DNA from 3 places in the Pseudarthrobacter sp. LT1 genome. Region 3 is predicted to be linked to each of the others. Evidence: riboswitches for the same ligand, from Rfam matches in the RefSeq annotation. Region 3 holds a riboswitch; each other region holds the start of a gene.
The links. A riboswitch is a leader RNA that binds a small molecule or an ion and turns the genes downstream of it on or off. The one in region 3 is predicted to bind cyclic di-AMP.
Positions count from the first base shown of each region.

Region 1: it holds a riboswitch for cyclic di-AMP, as region 3 does, so the genes downstream of both, VIK36_RS21470 (glycoside hydrolase family 16 protein) here and VIK36_RS04605 (M23 family metallopeptidase) in region 3, are expected to answer to the same signal.
Region 2: it holds a riboswitch for cyclic di-AMP, as region 3 does, so the genes downstream of both, VIK36_RS03610 (hypothetical protein) here and VIK36_RS04605 (M23 family metallopeptidase) in region 3, are expected to answer to the same signal.

Region 1 is NZ_CP141830.1:4,562,925-4,572,775, reverse strand. It holds gene VIK36_RS21475 (glycosyltransferase family 4 protein) at 1-1,158, opposite strand, end outside; gene VIK36_RS21470 (glycoside hydrolase family 16 protein) at 1,281-2,384, opposite strand; cyclic di-AMP (ydaO/yuaA leader) riboswitch at 2,388-2,539, opposite strand; gene rpsF (30S ribosomal protein S6) at 2,928-3,233, shown strand; gene VIK36_RS21460 (single-stranded DNA-binding protein) at 3,306-3,881, shown strand; gene rpsR (30S ribosomal protein S18) at 4,007-4,246, shown strand; gene rplI (50S ribosomal protein L9) at 4,264-4,716, shown strand; gene VIK36_RS21445 (PhzF family phenazine biosynthesis protein) at 4,798-5,646, shown strand; gene VIK36_RS21440 (FMN reductase) at 5,754-6,380, shown strand; gene VIK36_RS21435 (hypothetical protein) at 6,377-6,943, opposite strand; gene VIK36_RS21430 (hypothetical protein) at 6,946-7,263, opposite strand; gene dnaB (replicative DNA helicase) at 7,906-9,291, shown strand; gene VIK36_RS21420 (acyl-CoA thioesterase) at 9,288-9,851, opposite strand, start outside.
Region 2 is NZ_CP141830.1:736,152-746,002, reverse strand. It holds gene VIK36_RS03620 (glycosyltransferase family 39 protein) at 1-65, shown strand, start outside; gene VIK36_RS03615 (glycosyltransferase family 39 protein) at 72-2,198, shown strand; cyclic di-AMP (ydaO/yuaA leader) riboswitch at 2,469-2,630, shown strand; gene VIK36_RS03610 (hypothetical protein) at 2,636-3,346, shown strand; gene VIK36_RS03605 (glyoxalase superfamily protein) at 3,571-4,005, opposite strand; gene upp (uracil phosphoribosyltransferase) at 4,050-4,685, opposite strand; gene VIK36_RS03595 (phosphatase PAP2 family protein) at 4,698-5,522, opposite strand; gene VIK36_RS03590 (nucleoside deaminase) at 5,578-6,126, shown strand; gene VIK36_RS03585 (glycosyltransferase family 4 protein) at 6,083-7,165, opposite strand; gene VIK36_RS03580 (6-carboxytetrahydropterin synthase) at 7,168-7,563, opposite strand; gene VIK36_RS03575 (dehydrogenase) at 7,567-8,607, opposite strand; gene VIK36_RS03570 (HNH endonuclease signature motif containing protein) at 8,678-9,851, opposite strand, start outside.
Region 3 is NZ_CP141830.1:943,965-953,815, forward strand. It holds gene VIK36_RS04575 (helicase-associated domain-containing protein) at 1-1,833, opposite strand, end outside; gene VIK36_RS04580 (hypothetical protein) at 1,844-2,077, opposite strand; gene VIK36_RS04585 (cold-shock protein) at 2,301-2,684, shown strand; gene VIK36_RS04590 (DUF3027 domain-containing protein) at 2,691-3,266, shown strand; gene serC (phosphoserine transaminase) at 3,381-4,511, opposite strand; gene VIK36_RS04600 (metal-dependent transcriptional regulator) at 4,804-5,505, shown strand; cyclic di-AMP (ydaO/yuaA leader) riboswitch at 5,613-5,855, shown strand; gene VIK36_RS04605 (M23 family metallopeptidase) at 5,860-6,687, shown strand; cyclic di-AMP (ydaO/yuaA leader) riboswitch at 6,800-6,995, shown strand; gene VIK36_RS04610 (C40 family peptidase) at 7,066-7,746, shown strand; gene VIK36_RS04615 (NlpC/P60 family protein) at 7,910-8,677, shown strand; gene VIK36_RS04620 (HNH endonuclease) at 8,947-9,447, shown strand; gene mobA (molybdenum cofactor guanylyltransferase) at 9,492-9,851, shown strand, end outside.

The sequences.
Region 1 (9,851 bases), 1.0 Mb from region 3:
GGGGGATAAACCAGCCATGGCCGCATGGACTTCCGCCAGGTATTCGCCTGCCACGGTGTCCCAGGTGCGGACTGCGCCTGCGGCCGCCGTTCCCGCAGCGCCGTGGGAAGGCCCGGGCGGATGCTTGGGAGCGGTGAGGTGTTCCACCACCTCGCGGACAAGTGCATCCTGGCTGTCCCGAACGGCCAGCAGCGGATGCGCGGGAAGTTCCCTCGCGGCCACCGGGGTGGCCACCACGGGCAGACCCGCGGCGAGGGCCTCCAGGACGGAGTTCCGGATTCCTACGCCGTGCTCGTCCGGGAAAACCGCCACATCCGCCCCCTGGAACACGTCCAGGATGGAAGGCACGTTGGCCAGGATGTCCACCCGGGGTCCGGCCAGCGCCTGCACCGCCGGTGTGGGGCGCCGCCCTGCGATGACGAAGCGGGCGTCCGGGACCTCCCGCCACACCAGCGGCGCGATCCTGTTGACCAGTACCGTCGCGCTGTCCGCGTTGGGCGCGTAGTTCAGGCTGCCCGCGAAGCACACCACGGGGGCCTTCCGCTCCCGGCGGGGACCGGTGGCCACCGCCGTGCCGTTGGGGATGCTCGTGACCGCCCTGCCGAGCGTGGCGGACCAGGCCGCTGCGTCCTGGGCTCCGACGGTCAGGAGCCTGGCCCGGGGCGGCAGCTGCCGCTCAGCGCGGGCGGCCAATTGTTCGCGCAGCCGGTAGGCGGGCCGGAAGGTGCGTGCGATCGCGGTATCCATGCCGGCCCGGATGGACCAGGGGTCCACTGTCTGCAGCACCAAGGGACCGGTGATGCAGTGGGACAGGAAAAGGGCGTGGGGGCCATGGATCAGGGTTGCGTCCCGGCTTGCGGACAACCGGGCGGCGGCTGCGCGGGCAGACGGGGTGGACCGCCGGTGTTTTCCCAGTCCCGTAAGGCCGCCCATGGAGCGGGCAAAGGCCGAAAGTTCTTCCCGCGGGGCCAGTTCGTACACGGTATCGCAGCGGTTCCTGATTTCTGCCGGAACCGGAACAGGACCCGAGAAGGTCAGCAGCGTGACGGCAACGTCAGGGGGGAGGTGCAGGATCACTTCGTACGGGATCATCGAGCTTCCATCCCCCAGTTCCGGATCCCGGTTGGGCACGCTTTCCGTCACGTACAGGAGCTTCATTGCAAGAGTGTACTGGATCACATAGTCCCCGGAGGGTTGCTTTAGGCAACCTTGAGGGAAGCCGAAAAAGGGCGACGGCGGGAGGTTCCGCCGTCGCCCTTCTTACCTGGGTGCGTGGCCTGCTACTGCCAGGCGCGCACGTAGTCCACCATCATCTGGGACGGTGCGCCGTAGGCCGGGTTCGTGGAGGAGGCGCCAACATTCAGCACGATGTACTGCGGGGCATTTCCGTCGTCGGTGGGGTAGGACTTGACCTTTACGCCGTCGAAGTACACGTCCGAGGTGTTTGGCATCCGGTGCAGGCCAAAGGTGTGGTACTCGTTGGCCCAGTTGCCGCCCACGCCGCCCTGGTTGTGGGAGCCGGAACCGGAGTGGTAGTTCACGGTCATCCTGGCCTGCAGCACCTCGGCGATGTCATTCTCGCCGGTGGCCGGCCACGACTGTCCGGTGGTCCAGAAGGCAGGCCAGTTGTAGAGGCCGTTGGCGTTGCCCGGGAACTTGATCCTGGCCTCGACGTAGCCGGTGGTGAACTGGAAGCCGGTCCCCGCCCCGCCCCTCGGGTTGGTGGATACCAGTCCGCCGGAGGTGGATGAGCTGAGGCCCAGGGCCAGGTTGCCGTTGGCCACGGAGACGTTCGCCGGGCTGGTGGAGACCTTGTTCATGGTTCCGCAGCCGGGGGAGAACCAGCAGCCGGACCACTTCGCGGCGTCCAGTCCGGCCCCGTTGAACTCGTCGGCGAAGGTCATGGTCCAGTTCCCGGGGACCCCGGCGGGCGCAGGCGTCCCGCTGCTTGCCAGCTGTGCCGCTGCCGGCGCCACTGCGATCGGGGATTCGGAGGGAGGGGCAGGCGCGGCGGGTGCCGGCACTGCCGCGGGGGCAGGTGCCGGTGCCTCTGCCGGGGAAGGAGCGGCGGCAGGAGCGGCCTCGACTGCGGGGACGGGCGTTGGAGCGGGAACCGGAACGTCCGGAGTTTGGCTGGGTACGGCGCTGCCGGCATCCTCGGCACTTGCCACCCGCGCCACATCCGCGGTTCCGTCACCGTGGGTCAGGCCCAGGCCCAGGGAACCTAGGCCGAGGAGTGCTGCGGCAAGACCGGCGGCAAGAGGCCAGCGACGGCGCGCCTGGGCTGGAGCACCGGACCGGGAGGCCGGGGATGTCCCGGCAGGATCTATCTCATTTTGATAACGGTGCGCTGGGTTGGCGCTGCCTTTGCGGGGTGCGGGCATGGAAAAGCTACCTCTCATCGCCTGCGGAGTTAGCTGTCGGGTTCGGATGAGGGCATCCGGCCGCGGGTTGCGGCTTCACCCCAAGGGCGGGCACGTGGCCTCGCCCGGGACGCTCGGGTCCCCCGCCTCTGCCTGGTATCTGGTGTTAATCACGGACGCGGCAGAGTTGGGCGGCATCCGGGACTGGAGCCGGCTGGGGGCGGCCCCCGGACGACCGTACACGAAAGGGCTCCAAGAATCACAATTAGGTAACGGACCTCACTGCGTTGGCGTGGCGCTGCCCGGTCGGCGAAAGTGCATTGGTAACGGACGCCGCTGGCTGCAGGTTTTCCACATGGCTGAACCTCCGGCTGCTGCCCACCTCCAGCGGGGCTAGCCTTGGGTCAAGCGCGAATCGCCTATCGGGTCCAAATGCACTAGGATATTGAAGTCTGTGCTGCGTCCTGCCTCCGTTCCGGCGGCAAGGCATTGCACGGAATCGCAAATGAACCTCCTGTTACGGAAATGCCGTAACCGCTTAGCCCAAAGGAGGTGGGTTCACATATGCGTCCTTACGAATTGATGGTAATCATCGACCCCGAGGTCGAAGAGCGTACCGTTGAGCCGTCGCTTCAGAAGTTCCTGAACGTCATCACCAACGATGGTGGAACCATCGAAAAGGTTGACATCTGGGGCCGTCGCCGTCTGGCTTACGACATCAAGAAGAAGTCCGAAGGTATCTACGCCGTGGTGAACTTCACCGCCAAGCCGGAGACCGCCAAGGAACTTGACCGCCAGCTGTCTCTTAACGAGACCATCATGCGCACCAAGATCACCCGCCCCGAAGAGCAGAAGGTTGTTGCTGAGTAATTCAGCACCGTCTTCATTCTTTACCCCGCAGGAAACGCACTCTTCACCCAGGATCGAACAAGGAGGCAGTAGATGGCAGGCGAGACCACCATTACGGTCATCGGTAACCTCACCAATGACCCGGAATTGCGGTTCACACCGTCAGGTTCGGCAGTAGCGAACTTCACCATCGCTTCCACCCCCCGCACCTTTGATCGCCAGTCCAACGAGTGGAAGGACGGGGAAACCCTGTTTCTCCGCGCTGCCGTATGGCGTGAAGCAGCCGAGAACGTCGCCGAATCCCTGACCAAGGGCATGCGCGTGATCGTGACCGGCCGCCTGAAGAGCCGTTCCTACGAAACAAAAGAAGGCGAAAAGCGCACCGTTATCGAGCTTGAGGTCGATGAAATCGGCCCCAGCCTGCGCTACGCCAATGCCAAGGTCAACCGCACCCAGCGCTCCGGCGGACAGGGTGGCGGCGGCTTCGGCGGCGGCAACAGCGGCGGTGGCTTCGGAGGCGGCAACTCTGGTGGAAACCAGGGTGGCAACTCCGGTGGAGGCTGGGGCGGCGGCAACCAGCAGGCTGCACAGGACGATCCCTGGGCTACGCCCGGTGTATCCAACGCAGGCGGCTGGGGCAACGGCCCCGATTCCGAACCTCCCTTCTAAAACCCAAATATCGGCCCGGCTCCGGGACTGCCCGGGTGCGCCACGCACCCAAGGCACTGCCGCCGTCGGACCACCACCATCCCGTGGATCAACATCCACGGGCTCCCTAGAATAGGAGCTCCACGATGGCTAAGGCTGAACTCCGTAAGCCCAAACCAAAGTCCAACCCCTTGAAGGCCGCTGACATCACTGTCATCGACTACAAGGACGTAGCATTGCTGCGCAAGTTCATCTCCGACCGCGGCAAGATCCGCGCCCGTCGCGTCACTGGCGTCACGGTGCAGGAACAGCGCAAGATCGCCCAGGCAATCAAGAACGCCCGCGAAGTTGCTCTGCTGCCTTACTCCGGCGCTGGCCGCGGCTAAGGAAGGGATTAACTAACATGGCAAAGCTCATTCTGACCCACGAAGTCACCGGTCTCGGTGCTGCCGGCGATGTTGTCGAGGTCAAGGACGGTTACGCACGTAACTACCTGCTGCCCCGCAACTTCGCCCTGACCTGGTCGAAGGGTGGCGAGAAGCAGGTTGAGTCCATCAAGGCTGCCCGCGCCGCCCGCGAGCACGCTTCCCTGGAAGATGCTCAGAAGCAGGCCGCTGCACTGTCCGCCAAGCCGGTCAAGCTGGTCGTCAAGGCCGGCGAGTCCGGCCGCCTGTTCGGCACCGTCAAGCAGGGCGACGTCGCCGACGCTGTTGAGGCCGCTGGCCTTGGCAAGATCGACAAGCGCAAGGTTGAACTGCCCGCACACATCAAGTCGGTTGGTTCCTACCAGGCCAACGTCCGCCTCCACGCTGACGTTGCCGCTGTGATCGAACTGGACGTGGTGGCAGGAAAGTAATTTCCCCACTCCACGTTACGACCCCCGTCGCCGGACTCCGGCGGCGGGGGTCTTTCGTTTGTGCGGTGGTAGCCTGCTCCGGTGAACCCGAACCCCCGCCACCGCCCCTTCCACCAAGTGGATGTTTTCGCCGGCCTGGCCTACCGTGGCAATCCGCTCGCCGTCGTGCTGGACGCCCAAGGCCTGGACGCGGCAACCATGCAGCACTTCGCCAACTGGACCAACCTCTCGGAAACCACCTTCCTGCTGCCTCCCCGGGATTCCCGCGCCGACTACCGGGTCAGGATTTTTACCGGGACCGAGGAGTTCCCGTTTGCGGGCCACCCGACGCTGGGCTCTGCCCATACGTGGCTGGAAAGCGGAGGGGTGCCAAAGTCCGACGGCTGCGTGGTGCAGGAATGCGCTGCGGGGCTGGTCCGGATCAAGCGCGACGGCGGGAGGCTGGCTTTCGCGGCGCCGCCCCTGACGCGATCCGGCCCCGTGGAGGAGCCCGTCCGCCGGCAGCTGGCAGCGGCGCTGCGGGTGGCCCCAGGTGACATCCTTGACGCGTGCTGGCTGGTGAACGGGCCGGAATGGATCGGTGTCCTGCTGGAGTCTGCCGGGCAGGTGCTGGCCCTGGAGCCGGACCACGCAGCCATGGGCGACCTTAAAATCGGCGTCATAGGGCCACACGCTCCCGGCGCCGGCGCCGACTTTGAGGTGCGCACGTTCCTGCCCGGTGATGCGATGGCGGAGGACCCCGTCACCGGCAGCTTCAATGCCGGTGCAGCCCAGTGGCTGATGGGAACCGGCAGGGCGCCGGAGCAGTATGTGGCCTCGCAGGGGACCGTGCTGGGCCGCGCCGGGCGCATCCACGTGAGCGCTGAGGACGGGGACATCTGGGTGGGTGGCGAATCGACCACGTGCATCCAGGGAACCGTTCTGCTCTGATCAGGGTCGCGGCAGGGCCTCCGGGAATACTCCGCCGCCTGCGGCAGTTCAACGGTATAGATGCAAACGCATGTATGATGGATTTGAACGAGCACCAGGAGAATGCCATGGAAACCCGCCGCATCACCGTCCTCTCCGCAGGACTTGGCGTACCCTCATCGAGCCGGCTGCTGGCCGACCAGCTTTCGGCGGCCGCCACGAGGCAGCTTGAGGCAGGCGGCTACCAGGTGGCGGTGGACGTCGTCGAGCTCCGCGACCTGGCCGTGGACATCGCCAACAACTTCGTCACCGGCTACGCCGCTCCGAGGCTGGCGGACGTCATCGCGGGGGTGGAGGCATCGGACGGAATCATAGCCGTGACCCCGGTCTTCAGCGCCTCCTACAGTGGTCTCTTCAAGTCCTTCATCGACGTCCTGGATCCCAAGTCGCTGGACGGCAAGGCAGTCCTGCTGGGCGCCACCGGCGGAACGGACCGGCACCAGATGGTGCTGGACTACGCTCTGCGGCCTCTGTTCAGCTACCTTCGGACGCGCATTGCGGCCACCGGCGTCTTCGCCGGGCCCCAGGACTGGGGAACCGCCGAGGAAGGCGGGGCATCCCTCGCGGACCGGATCGAACGTGCCGCCGGCGAGTTCACCCGCCTGCTGGAGGGGCTTCAGCCGGGCCGGAAGTCCGCCCCGCTGGAATCCCTCCCATTCGAGCAGTTGCTGGCCGGTATTTCCGGATCCCGCTAGTCGTCCAGCAGCGCGATGAATTCCCGCGCCTGCTTCAGCGAGATATCGGAGTGCCGCGTCAGCGCCGTGGCCGCCGCCTCGGTGTCGCCGCTCCGGGCCAGCGTGCGGATCCTCCCGTAGATCTCGTCATTGAGCATGTTGCTGCTGACTTCCCGGGTCACGTCGCCTTTGCTGGCGATCGCCCGGTAGCGGTACGGGAACCGCTGCGGCTCGTCGTCGTCCTCCTCGATGACCTGTGCGGGCTCCTCGCTCAGGTAGGGCTGGGGGTGTGCCGCCAACGCGCCCACCGCGTCGCGCGAAGCCCGCAGCCCCTCACCGGTGACTTCGTAGTACAGCTTGATGGCGGCCATGGCCTGGCCTTGCGCGATCAGGGCATAGATCCGCCGGTGCTGCTCCTCCGTCAGGCGCCCGGCAGCTGTCCGGGCCAGTTCCTGGGGTGTGGCGCCGGGCTGGGACGGGGCCGCGCCGTGTGCTGCTTTGCGCCTGCGGGCGGCGCTGTATGCCACCAGGACCGCCGCAACCACCGCGAGCAGGATTAGGACGGGGACCATAAGGGATTCCATTTTCATGAGCCGTTCTTTGTACTTCCTGGCCGTTGCCAGGTGCCGTTGCTTTGCTGGCCACCCGCCCGGATATGTTCCTGCTGCTGGTTGTGCTGCTGGGCGTTCTGGCTGGGGTGGGTGGCCGCCGCCAGGCGGGCCCGGGCGGCGGTGGCAGCCTGGACCTGGGCTGCGTAGTGGCGTGCCGAGCGCTCGGCAAGCTCGCGCTGGTATTTGTCGGCTTCCGACGTTCCCGCATCACGGGGCCGTAACGCGGTGGCAATGCCCCAGATGAGCGCCACTAAAGCTATCGCCGGCAACAGCACCAGCAGGAGATCGCCCATATGTAGAGCTTAATCCAGATTGGGTTTATCCACAGCAATATTCAACTGTGCGCATACAGGGCCGGGCGCTCGGCAGTCAAACTTTCGGCATGGAATATGAGGAGCACCACGAGCCCGCGGAGAGGCACGCTCCGGGGACCCTGCAACCCTCCTGCCGCTGCATATCCCCTTCAGCGCCTGTGGATGAAATTCCTTGGAGGAAATATTTACTCCACAAGCCGGCAATCCTGTTTTCGCAGGTCAGACGCGGAAAGCGGGCCAAAAAAATTTGGTATCCACAGAGTTCCCCACAGGCTGTGCACAAGCTATGCCGCATACTGCACAGGTTATCCACAGAACGTGCGTCTTGCCGGCTTTGCGGGTGGCGCCGTGGGGGCTAGCGTAGCGGGGTACCTGTTCTCCACAGTCGAAACAGGGCCCCCAGTTCGGTTTTCGGGGCTCTTCGCGCCGCCTCCCACGTCTCTCTGTGGAAAAGCTGTGGATATTGGGGATAACTCCGGCCCGGAGCTGGTTTCCGGACCCCGGAGCTTGATTGTCAGGGCCTGCGGGTAGACCTGGATGGGTGGCGGATCCGGTTGTCGGAGGCCGTGAACAGGATGGATCACCGGGCCGAACGCCCGGAACAAATGGAGGACGGCAGCTTTGTCAATCGCGCATCTGGACCCTGTTGAGGCAACCCGTGGATCGGACGCGAGCCGGAAGCCGCCACAGGACATCGCCGCCGAACAATCGGTCCTGGGCGGCATGATGCTCTCCAAGGACGCCATCGCGGATGTTGTTGAAATCCTCCGCGGCCAGGACTTCTACCGCCCGGCGCACGAGACCATCTATGAGGCCATCATCGACCTCTACGGCCGCGGGGAGCCTGCGGACGCCGTTACGGTGTCCGATGAACTGACCAAGCGTGCCGAGATCAACAGGATCGGCGGCCCGGCCTACCTGCACGAGCTCATCCAGACCGTGCCCACTGCAGCCAACGCCGGCTACTATGCCGAGATCGTGGCCGAACGTGCGGTGCTTCGCCGCCTGGTGAACGCCGGCACCAAGATCGTCCAGCTGGGCTATGGCTCCGACGGCGAGGTGGAGGACCTGGTCAACCAGGCCCAGGCGGAGGTTTACGCCGTGGCTGAACGCCGCACCGCCGAGGACTACGTGGTGTTGAAGGACGTCATGGAGTCCACGGTGGACGAAATAGAGGCGTCCGGCCACCGCGGGGAGGGCATGACCGGTGTCCCTACCGGGTTCTACGAACTCGATGAGCTGACCCACGGGCTCCACCCCGGACAGATGATCGTCATCGCTGCGCGCCCCGCCGTTGGTAAGTCAACGTTCGCCCTGGACTTCGCCCGGTCCGCGGCCATCAAGAACAACCTCTCCACGGTCATGTTCTCCCTGGAAATGGGCCGGAACGAGATCGCCATGCGCCTCCTGTCCGCCGAAGCCACCATTGGGCTCCAGGACCTCCGCAAGGGAACCATCAAGGACGAGCAGTGGTCCAAGATTGCCACCACCATGGGCAGGATGAACGATGCCCCGCTGTTCATCGATGACAGCCCGAACATGTCCCTGATGGAAATCCGGGCCAAGTGCCGCCGGCTCAAGCAGCAGCATGACCTCAAGCTGGTTATCCTCGACTACCTGCAGCTCATGAGCTCGGGCAAGAAGGTGGAGTCCCGCCAGCAGGAAGTCTCCGAGTTCTCGCGTGCGCTGAAGCTCCTCGCCAAGGAACTCCAGGTTCCCGTGATCGCCCTGTCCCAGCTGAACCGTGGATCGGAACAGCGCCAGGACAAGCGCCCCATGGTGTCGGACCTCCGTGAGTCCGGTTCCATCGAGCAGGATGCCGACATGGTCATCCTGCTCCACCGCGAAGACGTATATGACAAGGAATCGCCCCGCGCCGGGGAGGCGGACATCCTGGTGGCCAAGCACCGTAACGGCCCCACCAAGGACATTGTGGTGGCATTCCAGGGCCACTACTCCCGCTTTGCCAATATGGCGGGCGACGCCGGCGGCGGTGGCGGCTTCTAGGAGCCTTCGCTCCCGGAGCGGGACGGGGCGCTGCCGGCAGGTCCCGCTGGGGCGAGAAGGTGGTTCGGCAGGCGGTTCCCCGGTGCCGTGCCCCGGATTTCGAGGAGTTCGCGGGCATGGGCGTGGAGCCGCTTGTCTTCCTCGCTGACCGGCACCCATGCCGGGACGGGCACCGAGTTCCCGTCGTCGTCGCGCGCCACCATCACGGTGAGGCAATAGGTGGTGAGGTTCAACTCCCGGCCCTTGGGATCGCCGGAACGGACGTGGACCGCGATGTGCATGCCTTTGGTCCCCGTGTACACCAGCCGTGCCTCCACCTCCACAACGTGGCCAATCAGCAGGGGCCGGTAGAAGCGCACGCCGCCGGAGAAGACCGCCACGGTGTCCCGGCCACAGTAGCGGGAGGCGCAGACGTACGCGGCTTCGTCGATCCACTTCATGACGATGCCGCCGTGGACCTTGCCGCCCCAGTTCACGTCGGTCGGGGCGGCCATGAACCGCAGCGTCACGCGTTCGGCCGTGCCCGCGTCCGTATATTCCTGCCGGTTCATAGCTTCCAC
Region 2 (9,851 bases), 210 kb from region 3:
GGGTGCAGGCCAACTTCCAGGCCCAGACCGTGGGCAATTCCACTGTCTACGACCTGACCAAGTAGCCCGCCATGGCCAGCCACTACCCCAGCTCCATGCCTTCAAGCCCAACAACCGGGTTCACGCGCCCCCTCCTGCCCCGTGCGTCGGGAGGGGGCGGGGCCGCCACGGCCCAGGGGACCCGGCCCGCCAGCCGGCATCGGGATCCCCTGGCCCGCCGGCGGCACCTGGAACTGGCAGCGCTGCTGGCGGGCGCGGCGGTTCTGTACCTCTGGAACCTCGGGGCGTCCGGCTGGGCCAACGCCTTCTACTCCGCTGCCGCCCAGGCCGGCTCACAGGACTGGACTGCCTGGTTCTTCGGTTCCTCTGACGCCGCCAACTCCATCACCGTGGACAAGCCGCCGGCCTCCCTGTGGGTCATGGGGTTGTCGGTCCGGCTCTTTGGGCTGAACCCGTGGAGCATCCTGGTTCCGCAAGCGCTGATGGGCGTTGCCGCCGTCTGGCTGCTCTACCTGTCCGTTCGCCGGGCCGCGGCGCACGCCACCGGAGATGCCACCACCGCCCACCGGGCGGGTTTGCTGGGGGCCGCGGTGTTGGCCCTCACCCCGGTTGCCACACTGATGTTCCGGTTCAACAACCCGGATGCCCTGCTGGTGCTGCTCATGACGGCGGCCGCGTACGCGGTACTCCGCGCGGTCCAGGAGGACCGGCTGCGCTGGCTCCTGCTGGCCGGGGTGTTCCTGGGCTTTGGATTCCTGGCCAAGCAGCTGCAGGTCCTGCTGGTGGTTCCCGGTTTTGCCGTGGCCTACACGGTTGCGGGGCCGGGCAGGCTGGGCCGGCGCGTGCTGCGGCTGGCCGCGGCGGGGGCGGCGATGGTGGTTTCCGCGGGCTGGTGGCTCGTGGCCGTGCAGCTGACGCCGGCCAACATGCGGCCCTACATTGGCGGTTCGCAGGACAACTCCATCCTGGAGCTGACCCTTGGCTACAACGGACTGGGCCGGCTGACGGGCGACGAAACGGGCAGCGTGGGTGGCGGCAACGGCTGGGGCGTTCCCGGCCTGTTCCGGATGTTCAACAATGAGTTCGGTGGCCAGATCGCCTGGCTGCTGCCCTCCGCCCTGATCCTTGCGGCCGGCCTGCTGTGGGTCGGCAGGCGTGCATCGCGGACGGATCCGGTGCGGGCGTCCGTGCTGGTCTGGGGCTCCTGGGTGCTGGTGACCGGCCTGGTGTTCAGCTTCATGGCAGGCATCATCCACCCCTACTACGCGGTGGCGCTGGCGCCGGGCATCGCCGGGCTGACCGGCCTGGGTGCAGGTCTGCTGTGGCAGCGCAGGCAGCAGGCGGCCGCCGCAATCGGGCTCGCGGCTGCAGTGGCCGCGGCAGCCCTGACGGCGTTCTTCCTGCTGGGCACCACCTCGGCCTACGGTCCGTGGCTGCGGTGGGTGGTCCTTGCAGGCGGGCTGGCCGGGGCAGCAGGCGCGGGCTTCAGCCAGTTCCTGGGCATGCGTTCGGTGCAGCGGACGACGGCGGCGCTGGCCATCGCTGCAACGCTCGCCGGGCCGCTGGCCTTCTCCATCTCCACCGCGTCCACAGCGCACAGTGGGGCAATTGTCAGTGCCGGCCCCATTTCCGGATTCGGCGCAGGGCCAGGCGGTGCCCCCGCCGGCGTCCGGAACAGCCGGAACGGCTCCGGCGCGAACAGCACCGGCCCTACAGGTATTGCGGGGCAGGGCAACACAAACCCGGGCAGTACGGCACAGGGCAATACGGGGCAGGGCTTCCGGCAGCCGAATGCCCAGGGCGGCACGGGCTTCGCCGGCGGCCGCGGGGGTGGCGCGGGCGGCCTCCTGGGTGCGCCCACGCCGTCGGCTGATCTGGTCGCCGCGCTCAAGAGCAGCGCCTCGAGTTACACCTGGGCCGCGGCCGTGGTGGGCTCCAACAACGCCGCAGGTTACCAACTGGCAACGGAGCTGCCGGTCATGGCGGTGGGCGGCTTCAACGGTACCGACCCCTCCCCCACGTTGGCGCAGTTCCAGGACCTGGTAGCCCTGGGAGAGATCCATTACTTCATCGGCGGCGGAGCCATGCGCTCCAACAGCGGTTCCGACGCTGCCACCCGGATCGCGGAGTGGGTGGCAGCCAATTTCACGTCGCAGAGCATTGGCGACACTACGGTCTACGAACTGACCGGCCACTAGCGGAGGACGCCCGGGCCCGGGCTGCATGATGGCTTGGCACGCGAGTGCCGGGGCTGCATGGTGCCCGGCACGGCAGGTACCCACCCGGCGGGGCTGCATGATGCCCGGCCGGGCAGGTCCCCACCCGGATACTCCCCGTCGCAGCCAGGCAACTCGACGCGCTGCCGGCCGTGACTTCCGTTACCTAAATGTGACTTTCACTTGATCTTCCTGTACCGTCGACTGGGTGCGGTCCCCGTTCGGGCCGCATATCCCGGGTTGACGCCAAGCTCTGCCGCTTCCCCGGATTTCCGATTGAGCAACGGCAGAGGCGGGGGACCCACCGTCCCGGGCAATGAATGCCCTTGGGGTTAAGCCAGTACGTGATTTTCCCGTACGGCCGGATGCCCTCATCCGAACCCGACAGCTAACTCCGCAGGTGTGAGAGGCGATCAATCATGTTCAAAAACACGGCAGAAGCACGCCTGCATGCCAAGGCTAAACATAAGGCCACGCAGCAGGCAAAGAAAACCACCCTGGGCCGCCGGGCCGGAATCCTCGCAGTATCCTGCGCGGTGCTGGTTGGGGTCGGCGCAGCCGGCCAGGCCACCAGCAGCATGGCCCCGGTGTCATCAACCCAGGCAACTCAGGCAGCGTCCGATGCCCAAATGAGCATCGAGAAGAGTGAGATCCGTTCCAACCCGGCGGCGAGCCCCGCTCCCGCTGCAATCGCAGTGGCTCCACAGGCGGCGGAGCCCGCTCCCGCGGCCCCGGCACCCGCCGCCCCCGCGCCGGCCCCTGCACCTGTACCCGCACCCGAGCCCGCCCCGGCTCCGGAGCCGGCACCCGTCGTCGCGGTCAATGACCCCGCCGGCGCCCAGGCCTACGCCGCCAGCCAGTTGGCCACGTACGGATGGGGTCCGGACCAGATGCAGTGCCTCCAGACGCTGTGGACCAAGGAATCGGACTGGACCACTACGGCCACTAATCCCAGCAGCGGTGCGTACGGAATCGTCCAGTCCCTCCCTGCTGAGAAGATGGCCAGCTCCGGCGCCGACTACCTCACCAATTACCGCACGCAGATCAACTGGGGCCTGAACTACATCAAGCTCAGCTATGCCTCCCCGTGCGGTGCGCTCAACTTCCACCTGGCGCACAACTGGTACTAGCCACCGCTCCCCTGCGGCTGCGCGCCGAAGGACCACCTTCCGCGGAGCCTCCCCTGCATTGACCGCGGCCGACGGCGCGTGCCGGCTCCCCGCCGTCGTACGCCTTGGGCAGGGCCACAGCAGGGAATTGCAGCGTCATCGACGGCCCGCATCCATAGGGATGCGGGCCGTGGTGCTTTAATCCCAGGCTGCCTTAACCCTCAAGGTGCTTCAGCTGCAGTGCCTCATGGTGCGGTGCTTGGGGTTGCGGTGCTTTGGGCCGCGGTGCTTGGGGTTGCGTCCGGCCCGGCGTTCCGCCACGGGATGTACTGGACGGACCACTTGTTGCCATCAGGATCGGCGAAGTAGACAAAGTGGCCCCAGGGCAGCACTTCGATGTCACTGACGTCCACACCATTGTTCCTCAGGTGGTCGTGCGCTGCCTGGATGTCGTCCACCACCATCTGGAGCGTGGTTCCCGTGCCGGGTGGGGCGTCCAGGAGCCCCTCGCCCATGCAGATGGAGCAGGCCGACCCGGGCGGGGTCAACTGCACAAAGCGGATGTCGTCCGAAGGCCGCTCGTCGTAGTCGGCGTTGAAGCCCACCTTGTTGACGTAGAAATCCTTGGCCCGGTCAACGTCGGACACGGGGACATAGACAAGTTCCAGTTTCCAGTCCATCCGCACAGGCTAACCGCGGGGACGGCTTCAAAAAAGGGTGAAAACTACCCTGCGATGCCGTACAGGCGGTCGCCGGCGTCACCCAGGCCGGGAACGATGTAGGACTTCTCGTTGAGTTTCTCGTCGATGGAGGCCAGGACGATGTGCACGTTTGCGTCGCCCAGTTCCTCCTCCAGCTTGGCCAGGCCCTCCGGGGCCGCCAGCAGGCAGATGCAGGTGACGTCCGACGCGCCCCGCTTAAACAGGAACTTGATGGCCTCGCGCAACGTGCCACCGGTGGCCAGCATGGGGTCCAGGACGAACACCTGGCGGCCGGTCAGGTCCTCCGGCAGGCGCTCCGCATAGGTGATGATGTCCAGCGTCTCCTCGTCCCGGGCCATGCCCAGGAAGCCCACCTCGGCGGTGGGGACCAGCTTGGTCATGCCCTCCAGCATGCCCAGGCCTGCGCGCAGGATGGGGACAACCAGCGGGGTGGGCTTGGTGAACGCCGTGCCGATGGTGGTGCTGACGGGCGTCTCGATGGTGACGGGCTCCGTGCGGACCTCCCGCGTGGCTTCGTAGGCCAACAGGGTCACCAGCTCTTCCGTCAGCTGGCGGAAGACCGGCGACGGCGTGTTCTTGTCCCGCAGGACGGTGAGCTTGTGGGCGACCAGGGGGTGGTCAACAACGAGAGTACGCATCCCCCAAAACTATCATCCGGCGGTGTCCTTGTTGTGGCTGCCGCGGGCATGCTCCTTGCCGCCGTCGCCGTGGTGGTGCACTTCCTCTGCCACCACATCACGGACGATCGGACGGTCGAACGACGGAGCCGCACCGGCGTGCTCCCGCCTGCGGACCAGGTGGAACAGCCTGTGCGCCAGGATCACCACGCCCACCCAGGTGAGGCCCAGCAACCACCCGGCCGTAACGTCCGTCAGCCAGTGATGGCCAAGGAAGACGCGGCTCAGCCCCATGGCGATGATGAAGAGCGCGCCGGCCGTGATGGCGGTGACGCGCACCAGCATGGTGTTGAACTGGAGGCAGATGAGGTAGGCCACCAGGCTGATCACCACGGTGGTATTCAGGGTGTGGCCGCTGGGGAAGGAGGGCGAATCCTCGTAAGGAGGCACCGCGTCCGCATGGTCCGGGCGGGTGCGGCCCACCAGTTTCTTGCCAAAGGTGGTGGCCATGATGGAGACCCCCGCCGCACCGCCGATCAGGACGAGCGGGCGCCAGTTCCGGCTGAGGAACGTCAACCAGGCGGTGAGGATGCTGGCAAGGATGGGCATGCCGATGCCGCCGCCGATGTTGGTGAAGCCGGTAACGAACGCATCAAGTCCGGGGCTGCGCAGGCTCTCGGCCAGGGCCAGGGCAGGCTTGTCCAGGTTGGCCAGGCCGGCAGAATCCACCACGTTGTCGTACACCTCGGCGCCCAGCAAAGCCAGGGACACGATGATGACGCCGCCCACAAGGATGGTGAGGACGAGCGCCGCGTAAGGTTTGAACCAGAGACCTAGCCGATCCCGAAGAGTGTCCATGGTGCCTCCCGGCATCCGTAAGTAACCTGAGTATCCCCGAAACTATCATTGAGCCATGCCGTTGCCCGAAAAGAAACATGATGCCTGGATGGGCCTTGCCCTGGCGGAAGCACGCAGCGCGCTCGCCACGGAGGATGTTCCCATCGGCGCCGTGGTGATAGGGCCCGACGGCGGGGTGCTGGGTTCCGGCCGGAACCAGCGGGAGGAACTGGGCGACCCTACGGCCCATGCCGAGGTGGTGGCCATCCGGGAAGCGGCGGGGCGGCTGCAGCAACGGGCACGGCTCGACGGCGGCCGCGGCGATGGCTGGCGGTTGTCCGACTGCACGCTGGTGGTCACCCTGGAACCCTGCGCAATGTGTGCCGGAGCAATTGTCCTGGCCCGGATCCCGCGGGTGGTGTTCGGGGCCTGGGACGAGAAGGCCGGCGCCGCAGGCTCGGTGTTCGACATCCTCCGCGAACGCCGGCTCAACCACTGGGTTGAGGTGTATTCGGGAGTCCGCGAGGACGAGTGCGCCTTGTTGCTGCGCGAGTTTTTCGCCGGGCACCGCGGAGCAACTTCTAGTCCTGTTCCGCCAGCAGGGCCAGCACTCCCCTTGCCGTAGCACTCCAGTCCGGAAGGCGTGTCCGCCCCTCCAGCGCTGCTGCGCGCCAGCTTTCCCTGGTGTCCGGGTCCTGAAGCCAGTGGCGCAGGACGCCGGCCAGCAGGCCCGGGCTTTCCTGACCACCTTCCGGAAGTGGCAGCGCTGCCCCGGGAAGCCGGGGTCCGCCGTCGGCCGCTGTTAAACCCGCCAGCCCCAGCGCCTCAACCGCCCCTGTCCCTTCACGGACCAGGACCGGGATGCCATGAGCCAGGGACTCGGTGACGGCCATGCCGAACGCCTCCTGCCGGGACACCAGGAGGCTGAGATCCGTCCGCGCCCATTCAGCTTCCAGCGCTTCGCCGGCGAGCTCACCGGTGAACCGCACCCGTTCCTGCAGGGCGTTCTCCGTGATGGCAGCCCGGACTTTCCGCGCGTAGTTGGGGTCTGCCTGGTCCGAGCCCACCAGGGACGCGGTCCAAGGGAGGTCCTGGACCAGGGCGAGTGCTTCCACAGCCAGCATCTGGTCCTTGTTGGGCAGCAAGGCGGCGACCACTGCCAGGTGCGGAGGCGTGGAACCGCCGGCTTGGGCTGCGGGGTCGACTCCGGGCAGGGCGACGTGTGCCTGCGGAAGCCCTCTTTCGATCAGGACCGACGCTGCCCAGGTGCTGGTGCAGATCACACCGGCTGCTGCCCTGAGAGCCCTGGCCTCGTCTGCAAGGGCTGATGCGCCTGAACTTTCCGGCACCGGCATATGCACCAGCACCCATGTTTCCTGTCCCGTGCGGGCCGCGGCTTCCAGCTCAGCCGGGGCACCAACGGCCACCAGCCCGTCAACGATCGCCACTGGCCGCCCCGGGCCCGCCCCACGTTCGCTTGCTTCGAGGAAGGTGCCCAGCCGGCGTCGTCCGGTGGCGCCGGCTTGCGGCCAGTCCCCCTCAACACTGATCACGTCCACCGCGGCGCCAAGTTCCCGCAACCCTGCAACCAGGCGGGCGTTGTAGACGTTGCCGCCTGAGCTGTGGCGGATGTTGCCGGGGACCAGCAGCCGGATGTGGCGCACGGTCAGGCGGTGAGGTCCAGGGAATAGGCGGCCCACGCATCCGGATTCTCGCGCAGCGTGACGTCGAGGCCTGCGAGTTCGCGGCCGTCGTCGCTGTCCTTGATCCTGGCGGCGACTTCCTGGGCGATGTACTGGGCGAGCGCTTCCGTGGTGGTGAGCTTGCCTTCGAAATCCGGGTGCTCGTCGAGGTTGCGGTAGTTCAGGCCAGCCAGCACTTCCTCGATGATGGTTCCGGCGGCGCCGATGTCCAGGACGATCGCGTCATCGTTCAGGGCACGACGACGGAAGGTCACCTCGGCGACGAAGGTTGCCCCGTGGAGTCCCTGGGCCGGGCCGAACGCTTCACGCGGAAGACTGTGGGCAATCATGAAGTGGCGGCGGACTGTCAGGCTGAACATGGGTTACCTCAAGTTTTCGGAGTCGTGGGCGGCTGGGGTGGGTGCTTGGTTGGTGGCGGGGTACTCGACGACGTGGCACAGCGCTTCCAGGGTGCCGTCCGCCAGGCTTTGGACGACGCCGGGCAGGTCCTCGAACTTGGAAGAGCCGGTCAGGAATGCGTCGAAGACGGGATCCTTCAGCAGCGACACTGCCAGGTCCAGGCGGTCCGCATTGGTGCGGCGGTGGCGCCGCGCACGCGCCACCATGCCTACCTGGCTGGCCCTGATGGACAGCCGCCGTGCGTGGAAGTCCTCCCCCAGCGGGACAGTGACTTCCCGGTTGGCGTACCAGGACATCTCGATGACGTCGCCTTCATCGCCGACCAGCTGCAGGCTGCGTTCGAGGCCTTCCTGCGAGGCCGAGCAGTGGAACACGATGTCGCAGTCGGCCAGGGCGCCGTCGGGGTGTGCGAAGTCCACGCCCAGGGTGTCCGCGAGCCGCGTCCTGCCGGGATCGAGGTCCACAAGCTGAAGGCGTTGCAGCGGGAAAGTGCGCAGAAGCGTGGCCACCATGCCGCCCACCAGGCCTGCACCCACGACCGCAACCCTGTCCCCCAGCCGCGGCCCGGCTTCCCACAGGGCGTTGACTGCTGTTTCCACCGTTCCGGTAAGGACCGCACGCCGGGAGGGGACGTCGTCGGGAATCCTGGTCAAGGACTCCACCGGAACCACGTAGAGGTCCTGGTGCGGGTTCAGGCAAAAGACGCGCTGGCCTTTCCACCCCTCGGGCCCTTCCTCCACGATGCCGACAGACAGGTAGCCGAATTTCACCGGCCCGGGGAACTGGCCTTCCTGGTGCGGGGCCCGCATTTTTTCCGCGACCCGCGGCGGCACTGCCCCGGCGTGGACCACCATTTCGGTGCCCTTGCTGATGCCCGAGTAGAGGGCACGGACCAACGCTTCACCGGGCCCCGGGGCCGGCACGTCCTCGGTTCTGAGCTCGCCGTGCTCCTTGGCAGTGGTCCAGTATGCGGTTGCGTGGATCGGAGTCTGTGAATTTGTCATCTTGCTGATGAATCTAACCGGACGTGCAGGGACGGGGAAAGTCCGACGCCGCGTGGCAGGGTTGATTGCTTCAAGAGACAAGGTGTTGGAGGAGCGCTTCCTCAAGGAGGCTGCGCTCTTTGGCAAGGCTCAGCTCTTCAGGCACCAGCTCTTCGCCCGGCATGATGCGCCCACCTGGCAGGTACCTTTCACCTTGCAGGAATCCCGAGGGCCAGCGTGGTGGTTCCCAGTCCTGGTGTTCGCTTTGGTAGTGGCGGCCGGTGGGTGAGGTCCAGCCGGGTGGTTCGTTCTTAGTGGCGGGTGTGGGTTTCCATCCGGTGGTGTGGCGGAGTTTGTGGTGTTTCGGGCACGGCTGTCCCAGGTTGCTGATCCCGGTGGTACCGCCCTTGGCCCAGGCGAGGATGTGGTCGGCGTCGTTGTCCAGGGAGTTGTTGCTGCAGCCCGGGAACGGGCACTTCCCGTCCCGCATCCGCAGCCAGGACCGCATCGCGCCGGCGACCCGGTAGCTTGTCCGGCCGATTTCCAGTGGTGCCCCGTCCCGCGGATCCACCAGCACCCGGTAGAACGACCCCGCACCGGAGGCGACGAGTTCCCGGGCCATTGACGGTGGGATGGGACCGTACCCGTCCAGCATCGCCGCCTCGTCGGTCAGGCCCAGCAGGGAGAACACCGGGACGGTGACCAGCACCTGCGCCCGGATCGGCGCCTGCACACGGTCCCGGACGGCACCGTCGCCGGAGCTGCCGTTCGCACCCGTACCCTCGGTGAAGCTGCCGCTGGTGCTGTCACTGCCGCGGGTGTCGCTGTGGTTTGGTGTGCCGTTGGTGAGGATCGCGTTGGCGAAGGTGTCGGCCCGGAGCTGGGTCATGGTGCGGCATTCATCCGGTCCCTGCAGGGCCCGGGCGGTCGCGGTGAGCCGGTTCCACCCGGCCTGGGCCTGGTCCGCGGGCAGGTACGCGGAGAGCCAGGCCATCCCGTCCTGGTCCGGCCGGAACTCCACCCGCCGGTCCGCCACCGCTTTGGCGTGGCGTTGTTCGATGGACCCGGCCTGGTGGCGTTCCCGCCAGGTGCGGGCCTTGGCTTTGAACCGGTGCGCCGGCAACCCACCCACCGGGCACCCCCGTGCCGGGTCCGGTGCGTCCGGGTCCAGGAAATGGGCTTCCAACGCCGCAGCCCCCGCGGCATCCAGACTGGCTGTCTCGTCCGCCATCACCACCGCGTGCTGCCAGGAGATCACCCCGGCC
Region 3 (9,851 bases):
CACGGCGGTGGCTGAGTGTTCGCGAAGAAACGCCAGCAGGGCCGCAGCGTCGTAGCCGTGGTCCAGTGCCCGTTTGATGGACTCTGCGGAGAAGCGGTAGATGGTGGCCGGGCCCTGCCCCTCGGCGTCGGCCATGGCCAGGAGCTTTTCGGTCAGCGACGGTGCCAGGTAGCCGGGGGCCACAGCGGTCAGGTCCGCCTGCAGCAGCACATGGTTCAGGGCCGCAGGCAGGTGCTCGCCCAGGATGGCAAGGGCGGCATCAGGATCGTCCTCGGCGACGGCGCTGCCCAGTTGGCTCAGGGCACCCGAACCGACCAGGCCCAGCATCTCCGCTTCGGCCAGGACGCCGCGGATCAGTGAGCTGAACCGCCGGGCCATACGAGGCTGCGACCACTCTGCACGCTGCAGGACGGCGGCGGCGTCAAGGACGGGAGCGGCGCCGTCGGACGCGGCCGCCTGCTGGGTGAGCTCGTGCAGGATCTCGAGGATCCGCTTGCGGACCACGGGAGCATCGGGCCGCTGCGCCCCGGCGGACAGCGCGGCGATGGTGGTTCCCGACGCCGACCGGCCGGCCGCTGCGCCCGGCGCCGAATTCACCGGTTGGCCCACCATGGACGGCACGCGCTCGCTGGCCAGCCACGCGTTCACCAGCCACAGCCACTGTTCCTGCCGGGGAAGGACCAGCCATTCCAGTTGCGGGGGCTGCACCCACGATGAGGAGTCGACGTCGAGCCGGATAAGGCCAGCCAGGCCGCACAGTTCCAGCAGCAGGCCCACCGCACCCTGGTCAATCCGCAGGTGCTCTGCCAGGCGGCGTATCTCACGGACACCCACACCTCCACTGCGCAGCGTGGCCAGCGGGTGCTCCCGGACGGCATGCAGCAGTTCCGAGACCAGCCGCAGGGTTTCCGAGATGGAGCTCAGGGCCGCATTCCTGCGCAGCGCCGCCGTTGTCCGGCCAAGCTCGGGGACCGGTGGCGCAAGAGTGAAATCGTTGATGATCGAGCCGCCGCGGAGGGCCAGTCCCACGCTGTGGGGCAGCTCCACGTGGGCGGCGTCCAGCGGAACCAGCAGCCCGCGGGCAAGGAGCCAGTCAACGGGCCCGACGTCGGCGCCCTCCGTGGTGACCGACGCTTTCCGCTGCGCCTGGGGGACGGCACCCATGGCCCAGTTCCGGAACCGGGCGAGCAGCGCCGTCGTCCGCTCCGGGGCGCCGGCGAGGATGTCCCGCAGCGCCTCCGGGGAGGAGGTCCAGTGCTGAAGGGCCAGGGCAGCCTCCATGGGCGTGGTGGCTTCGTGGATTGCGAACCCGCTGTGGTGCAGCTCGGAGACCAGCTGCACGGCCCGCTGGGCGAAGGCCGGCTGCAGGCGGACCAGCTCGGTATAGCTGCGGCCCAGGCCGGCCGGATAGATCCCCACCACGTCCTTGAGCGAGCCCGCCGGGAGGTAGAACGGCTGGTCGGCAGCAGGGGAAGGGGTGCCGTGCGGGGGAGGGGCGGGGTGCACCAGGGCCAGCTCCTGCAGGGTGCCCAGGATCTGGGTGACGGTAGCCAAGGCGGAGCCGTGGATCAGTCTGTGCACGCCTTCAGCGGACGCACTGTGTCCGGTGTCGGTGTTGGTGCACAGATGGAGGGTTTCCAGGACCTGCATGTGCGGCCGGTCGAGCCGCTCCAGGGCGCGCTGGACGCTGACGCGGGAACTGGCGCGTGCCGCCAGTGCGGCAAAGTCCGGGACGGAAGGGGAAATAAGGTCCGGCCGCGCGGCGAACAGCGCACGCAACGAATCGTCGCTGCGTGCCTCCAGGTCCTTGCCAAGCGCGCGAATAAGGGACATCAGTCCAACGTTACCGCTGCTGTGCCCTTCCCGCCCGCCGCCGGGCGACAACACCGTCCAGGACCAGCAGGAGCATCAGGATGAAGGCCACCGGCAGGCCGTAAAGCGCGGTGTACGTGATCCAGGCAGGAGCTACCGAGCCGGCGAAGGCAAGCGCCATGACAGCTGCCACGGCTATCAGGGACAGCACGGCCACAACTGCGGCGAGGACCATCAACGGCCGCCGGTAACGCGAGGGAGTCATGGACGCAACGCTACCGCGCCCGGAGCGGTGCGGGTAAAAGCCGGGGCCTTGCGCCTGCGGCGGAACAGTGCTCCCCAAAGCATCAATAGGCCATGCGGCAGGATAACCTTGAAGCATACAGACCAACACGGTTTCCGTTTGCCATACCCTGAACCCGCACAACAATGCGGATGCGGTGGCAGCCGCCGTGTCTCATGACAGCAGAACGAAGAAGGTTGATTACGTGCCTACCGGCAAGGTCAAGTGGTATGACAAGGACAAGGGCTTTGGGTTCCTCGCGGGAGAAGACGGCCAGGAGGTCTTCCTGCCCAAGTCGTCGCTGCCCGAGGGCGTCACGGAGCTGAAGGCCGGCACCCGGGTGGAGTTCGGCGTAGCGGACGGGCGCAAGGGTGCCCAGGCACTGGGCCTGCGGGTGCTGGACAAGACGCCTTCCATTGCCAAGGCCAAGCGCCCCAGCGCAAAGGATCTTGCCCCGCTGGTGCAGGACCTGGTGACCGTCCTGGACAACCTGTCGGGGACCCTGTCCAAGGGCAAGTACCCGGAGGGCAACAAGGGCAAGGCCATTGCTGCCGCCCTGCGCAAGGTCGCCGACGAGCTGGACGTTTAGGCGCCCATGACTCCCGATTCTGAACAGCTGGGCACGCCAGTGCAGGAGCAGGCTGCCAAGACTCCGCCCAAGCGCAAGGCCGGCGTGCCCGTGTGGCGTACGGGCAAGCCGGACGCTTTCCTGGCCGCGGCGGTGGACACTGCCCGGACCGCAGTGGAGGGCATCACGCCGGCGGCTACCATCGGCCCGCACCTGGCCGCCAAGAGCGAGGGCGACCGGCTGGTCACGCACCTGTTCGAGTCGAGGCTGCCCGGCTACGCAGGGTGGCAGTGGTACGCGGTGCTGACCCGCAACTCGCGCTCCAAGGTGGTTACGGTCAATGAGCTGGGCCTGCTGCCGTCCGAGGATTCCATCCTCGCCCCCGAGTGGGTGCCCTGGGCCGAACGTGTCCGCCCCGAGGACCAGCAGCAGGAATCCGAAGCGGACTCGCCTGAAGCGGACTCCTCTGAAGCGGAAAGCCCTGAAACGGACGGCTCTGAAACGGACAGCCCTGAAACGGAGGGTCCTGCGGCGGACGGCCAGGAACCAGCGGAAGAGGCCCGGTATGTGACGGACGACGCCGGCACCCAGGCAGGAGCCTGACCGCACCTCCGCCGGGAAACCGGCCACCCCTTTGCCGGGGACAACGAAAAACGGCGCCGTCCGGGAAGAACCCTGACGGCGCCGTCGTACGTTATCCGTACCTGTATTCCGTGCCTACTTCCGCAGCTCGCCCACCACGTAGTCGATGCTGGACAGCAGGGCCGAGACATCGCTCGGCTCGATGGCCACGAAGGTGGCGATGCGCAGCTGGTTGCGGCCCAGCTTCCGGTAGGGCTCAGTGTCCACGATGCCGTTGGCGCGCAGGATCTTCGCCACAACTGCCGCATCAACCGTTTCGTCGAAGTCGATGGTGGCGATGACGTTGGAGCGTTCCTCCGGGTTGGCCACGAAGGGGGTGGCGAAGTCGGAAGCCTCGGCCCAGCTGTAGATGCGCCCTGCGGAGTCAGCGGTGCGCGCGGCGGCAAAGTCCAGGCCGCCGTTGGAGTTCAGCCACTGGACCTGGGCGTCCAGGGTGACCAGCGTGGACAGCGAGGGCGTGTTGTACGTCTGGTTCAGGCGGGAGTTGTCGATGGCGGTCTGGAGGTCCAGGAAATCCGGGATCCAGCGGCCGCTGGCCTTGACCCGCGCGGCACGCTCGATGGCGGCGGGGGAGAACAGTCCAAGCCAGAGGCCGCCGTCGGAGGCGAAGTTCTTTTGCGGGGCGAAGTAGTAGACGTCGCTCTGCGCAATGTCCACGTCCAGGCCGCCGGCCGCCGAGGTGGCGTCCACCAGCACGAGCGATCCCTCGTCAGCTCCGGAGACGCGCGCGACCGGGGCCGCCACACCGGTGGAGGTCTCGTTCTGCGGCCAGGCATAGACGTCCACGCCGGCCTCGGCCTGCGCTGCCGGACGGGTGCCGGGCTCGGACTTGATGATCGAGGAGGCCTCCAGGAAGGGCGCCTTGTTGGTGGCTGCGGCGAACTTTGACCCGAACTCACCAAAGGAGAGGTGCTGGGCCTTCTTCTCCACCAGGCCAAAGCTTGCGATGTCCCAGAAGGCCGTGGAGCCGCCAACGCCGAGGACCACCTCATACCCCTCAGGGGCACGGAAGAACCGGCTCAGCCCGTCGCGGACCGATCCGACCAGGTTCTTGACCGGCGCCTGGCGGTGCGAGGTGCCGAGGATGGTCTTGGACGCTGCTGCCAGGGCATCGATCTGTTCCTGGCGGACCTTTGACGGGCCGGCGCCGAACCGCCCGTCCTTGGGCAGGAGGTCGGCGGGGATCGTGATGCTGGTGTCGCTCACAGGTGCTCCAATTCGGCGGGGACGAAAACCTTGGTCCGGACGGGCGGGTAAGGGTGGCCGCAGCGCGCGATGGCTGCGCGGCAGGCCTGTTCCATTCTGCCTGAAGGGCAGTGGGTGCGGGAGCCGGAGGGGGCAAAGTCCAGACAATGAGACGGTCCGGTTCATGGGTGCTGCCCAGGGGCCAGCTATTCGGACAAAGTCAAAATAGGCTAAGCTAGCCCCCGGACTACCTCGCGGGAACAGGCGGTACGGTGGGACAACGCAAGGTACTGCGCTCGAGGAGCTGAGCTGGATGACGGATCTGATCGACACTACGGAGATGTACCTCAGGACCATCCTGGAGCTTGAGGAAGAAAACATCGTTGCCCTTCGGGCCCGTATCGCCGAGCGTCTGCGCCACTCCGGCCCCACGGTGTCCCAGACCATCGGCAGGATGGAACGCGACGGACTCGTCGTCGTCTCCGGCGACAGGCACCTTGAACTCACGGACACGGGCCGCAAGCGGGCCACCGAAGTCATGCGCAAGCACCGGCTGGCCGAACGCCTGCTGGCTGACGTTATCGGTCTGGACTGGGCCTACGTGCACGACGAAGCCTGCCGCTGGGAACACGTCATGAGCGAGCGCGTTGAGCGGCGCATCTACGAGATGCTGGACCACCCCACCGAATCGCCCTACGGCAACCCGATCCCCGGCCTCGCTGCCCTGGGCGGACAACCGGCCACCGGCTTCCCCGACGGAGCCATCAGCCTGGTGGAGGCCATGAAGGGCTACGGTCCCGCCTCTGCAGTGACCATCAGCCGGCTGGCTGAGCCAATCCAGGTGGAGCCGGAACTGCTGGCGCAACTGGACGAAGGCGGGATCCGGCCCGGCGCTGCCGTTGCGCTGGAACGCGTGGGAGATTACATCTCCGTACGGGTGTCCGGAATCGAAGGTGCGCTGGAGTTGCCGCCTGAGGTAGCCGCGCATGTTTTTGTCGCTGTTAAGCAGCCCTGAGCCGCGTCCCAATACCCCAGCGCAGAGCTTCCACGCAAAGATAACGGAATTGTTACCTAGGGTCTTAAGGCCCTATAGTGGAAGCAATCGTTGATACTTAAGCGTTACCCGATACGGAGCCGAGCTCTGCCAGCGGATCGGGTGCACGAGTCGTTACTGGCAGAGGCGGGGGAACCACAATTGGCAGCGGGGGACTGCCTTGGGGTGAAGTCCGTCAGCAGCAAGCCTCTCCAGTGAAGGATTCTTCCGGGAATACCCCTGTGCAGAAGCTTGCCCCTGACGGGCCGGGTCTTTGATCTCTCTGACCCGAATCCGACAGCTAACTCCGCAGGCTTTTCCAGAGAGGAACCCTTCTTGACCACGCAGACCTCCCGGGGGCGCCGCCGCGCCGCAGGCCCCCCTTCGGCACCCCGGGTTGTCGAAGATGCCGCAGCGGAGCGTCCCCGCGATCTGCATCGCGACGCGCGCCGCCGCCGGGGTCCGTTCCGGCAGGTGACGGAGTTCGCCGCCGCCAGTGGCATTGGCCAGAAAGCTGGAATCGCCCTGGCCGCCACCGGCCTGGTTCTGACGGTCACGGTGCCCGCCACCAGCCCCGTCATGGCCACGGACGCCGCCGGCAACGCGCCATTGGCAGCCTCCGCCGTCAGTCCGCAGCCCCAGATTTCCGCTGATGTTGGCGCCCAAATCGACTTCAGCCGTTCGGCAGTGGTGACCCAGGCCGACCCCGACGGGAAGCTGAAGCAGCTCCTGAGCGCCCAGTCCGCCGGCTCCGTCACGCGGGCCGCCTCGGCCGGCACCCTGGCCGCACCGCTGGCATCCCTCACCACCGCCTCGCCCTTTGGTTACCGCGTGAGCCCCATCACCGGCGGCTCCGGAGACTTCCACCGCGGCCAGGACTTCGTGGCACAGTGCGGAACGTCCGTCCTGGCGGCCGCGACCGGCACCGTGACCTTCGCGGGCTGGCACCAGTATGGCGGTGGAAACCGGGTGGTCATCGACCACGGCAACGGGCTGGAGACCACCTACAACCACCTGTCGTCGTTCAACGTCAAGGTGGGCCAGACCGTCTCCCGCGGCGAGGTTGTGGCGCTCAGCGGCACCACGGGCGCATCCACCGGCTGCCACCTGCACTTTGAGGTCCAGGTCAACGGCGAAGTGGTCGATCCCATGGGCTGGCTGTAGCCGAATGATTGTCCACTCTCAGATCGCAGTGACCTGCCGTGACCTGAATGTGACATTGAAACAAAACTGCTGTACCGTCTAACTCGCGTCAACTTTTCCGAAGTTGACGCTCTTGAGTGGATTGCCTAACTCTGCCACCGCTCAAGGTCCGTTCGCATTTCATCGTCTGGCAGGGGCGGGGGAACCAATTTTGGCCTTCATTTCCTGAAGGCCTTGGGGTTAAGTCATGAGCTTCCCAGGAAGCAGAGTGGCCGGGTGACTCCCATCCGAATCCGACAGCTCACCTCGCAGGCATTGGGAGAGGCTACCTTCGTGTCTTCACGCCATAATTCTGCGCGCCACCGTGCGCAAACGGTTCGCATTAACCCCCTGGACGCCGTGTCCAAGGCGGTCAGTGCAAATGCCGGGACCGTAGGCCGCCAGGCTGCCGTTGTGGCAGCCGCGTCGGGCCTCATCCTGAGCATGGGCCTGCCCGCCACCGCAGCTGACACCACCGCTGGTGTCTCCGCATCCACCGAGTCCGGTTCGGCCCAGACGGCCCTCGCCGTCACTGCCGCCCCCACGGCTACGGTTTCCTTCGAACGTCCCGTCGTGAAGACCACCGCCGCTCCAAAGGTGGAAGCGGTGCGTCCGCAGTCCACTGCGCCGGCCGAGCGCGACGCCGCTGCCACCGCAGGCCAGGACGCTGCCCCTGCCGCCAAGGCTGCCGAGACTGTCTCCGCCGCAACTTCCGGCATTGCAGCAATCGCCTACACCGGCATCGGCCACTCCTACGTGTGGGGCGGCACCAGCCCCGTCACCGGCTGGGACTGCTCCGGGTTCGTCCAGTGGGTCTACGCCCAGGCCGGGATCAGCATCCCCCGCACCAACGCGTGGAACATCATGACCCCCACCTCCACCCCGCAGCCGGGCGACGTTGTGGTCCAGAACGGCGGCGCGCACGTGGGCATCTACGTCGGCAACGGCATGATGGTCAGCGCACTCAACCCTTCCCAGGGCACGCTGCTCCACTCGCCTGCAGCCACCGGTACCTCGTCGTACTACCACCTCAACAAGTAGTTCTTGGGCTTCATGCTCCAAGGGCTATTTCTTTGCCCAAAGCTTTTTCGCTAGAAACCACATCCCCGTTCGGAATGCGCCGGCTTGCCCCCAAGATGCCGGCGCGTCCAGTTCCCTTTGCCTGCCTACCCGCGGTTCGAAGGAAAAACGAAAGAGAGAACTGATGACGACTCGTGCTACCGCACGGCACCGCGCCGAGGTCACCAAAACCAACTCGATCGCTGTCATTGCCAAAGCTGTCAGCGACAATGCCGGTGGCATGGGCCGCCAGGCTGCTGTCATCGCTGCTGCTTCCGGTCTGGTCCTGACCAGTGGCATCGCGGCCAACGCTGCCGACACCAACGTCAAGCGCGATTCCGCTCCTGCATCCCAGCTGGAAGTTGAATCCGTCGTCGACGCCCCGATTTCCGCGGCTTCCACTATTTCCATCAGCTACGAGAAGCCCGCCGTTACCACCACGCCGGCTCCCGTCGTTGAGCCGGAGCCCGAGGTTCAGGTGCAGGAAGCTGCTCCTGCCGCCCAGCCGGCTGCTGCTCCCAAGGTCACCGCCAAGGTTGCAACCGCTGCCGCTCCGGCCGCACCGGCAGGCCAGGCTTCGGCCAGCGGCAAGGGTGCTGCCATCCTGTCCGCCGCTTACGCCCAGCTCGGCGTGCACCAAGACTGCACCATGCTGGTGACCAACGCACTGGCCGCCGTCGGCATCCACTTCCACGACTGGCCGGCTGGCTACCTGTCACTGGGTGACACTGTGCCCATGTCCCAGGCCCAGGCCGGTGACCTGCTGTACTACGCTGACGGTGGCGGAGGTATGGCTCACATTGCCGTTTACGCCGGAAACGGGATGGCCGTCCACGGCGGCTTCAACGGCAACGACACCGTGGTCTTCAGCGCCAATGTTGGCTCTGGCGCGGTTGCCATCCGCGTACGTTAGGCAGTCCTGGGGCGGCCTGATCCAACGCCGCCCGCGAATTGCTGTAAGGGACCCCCGCCGCCAGGCGGGGGTCCCTCGCGCTTTAACGGGTTCCCCCAGTGGTGCCCCTTGCCTTTCCCGTCTTCGTGCCCCGGTTGGGCTCCGGGGGCGGCGATTACCTGATTTTGCACTTCTTTGTTTACTCTTGTGATGTCGATCCATAGCCCGGACATGCCGAGGGCAGCCGGCCCTCGTGCCCCTGACGGGTGCGGCCGTGAAGAGGTAAGTGCATGCGCACTCTCGTTCTGAATGCTGGATATGAACCGCTGGCGGTTATCACTTTCCGCCGGGCGCTGGTGCTTGTGCTCACGGGCAAGGCAAGCGTGGTGGCCGAAGGGGATGACCCGGTGGTAGGGCCCACCGACGTTCTGGGCCGCCCGTCCGTGATCCTCCTCAACCGCTACATACGGCCCCGGTACAACCACTCGACGGCAGTCAGCCGCAGGGGTGTGCTCCGGCGCGACGGACATAAATGTGCCTACTGCGGCAAGGCGGCGCACACAATCGACCACGTTCACCCGAAGTCGCGGGGCGGTGCCGATTCATGGGAAAATCTTGTGGCCGCCTGCCTGCGGTGCAACAACGTCAAGGGCGACCACACTCCCGCGGAGATGGGCTGGACCCTTCGGTTCGTGCCCGGGCCGCCGCACGGAACGATCTGGCAGATCAAGGAACTGGAGAAGCCGACGCCGGCGTGGGATCCGTTCCTTCTTCCGGAGCGCGCCGCCTGACGCATCGCGCTGCCCCCAGCCTTGCTGATCGCTAGTCTGGGGGAGTGCAAAAGAGCATGGTGGTTTTCGACGCCCTGATCCTGGCCGGGGGGCGGTCATCCCGGCTGGGCGGGGTACCCAAGCAGTCGCTGGTCTACCAGGGCCAGACCCTCCTTGAGCGCGCCGTGGCCGCGGCAGACGGCGCCCGCCGCACCGTGGTGGTGGGTGATGCGGGGTCCCTGCCGGTGGAGTCCGGGGGTCTGCCGGCCCCGTCAACCCGGCCCTCCGCCGTGCTGATGTGCCGCGAGGAGCCGCAATTCGCCGGGCCTGCTGCCGCAATAGCCGCAGGCCTGGCCGCGCTGGCCAGGAGCGGTGAAGGTGCGCCCTGGTGCCTGGTGCTGGCGTGCGACATGCCGCTGGCCTCC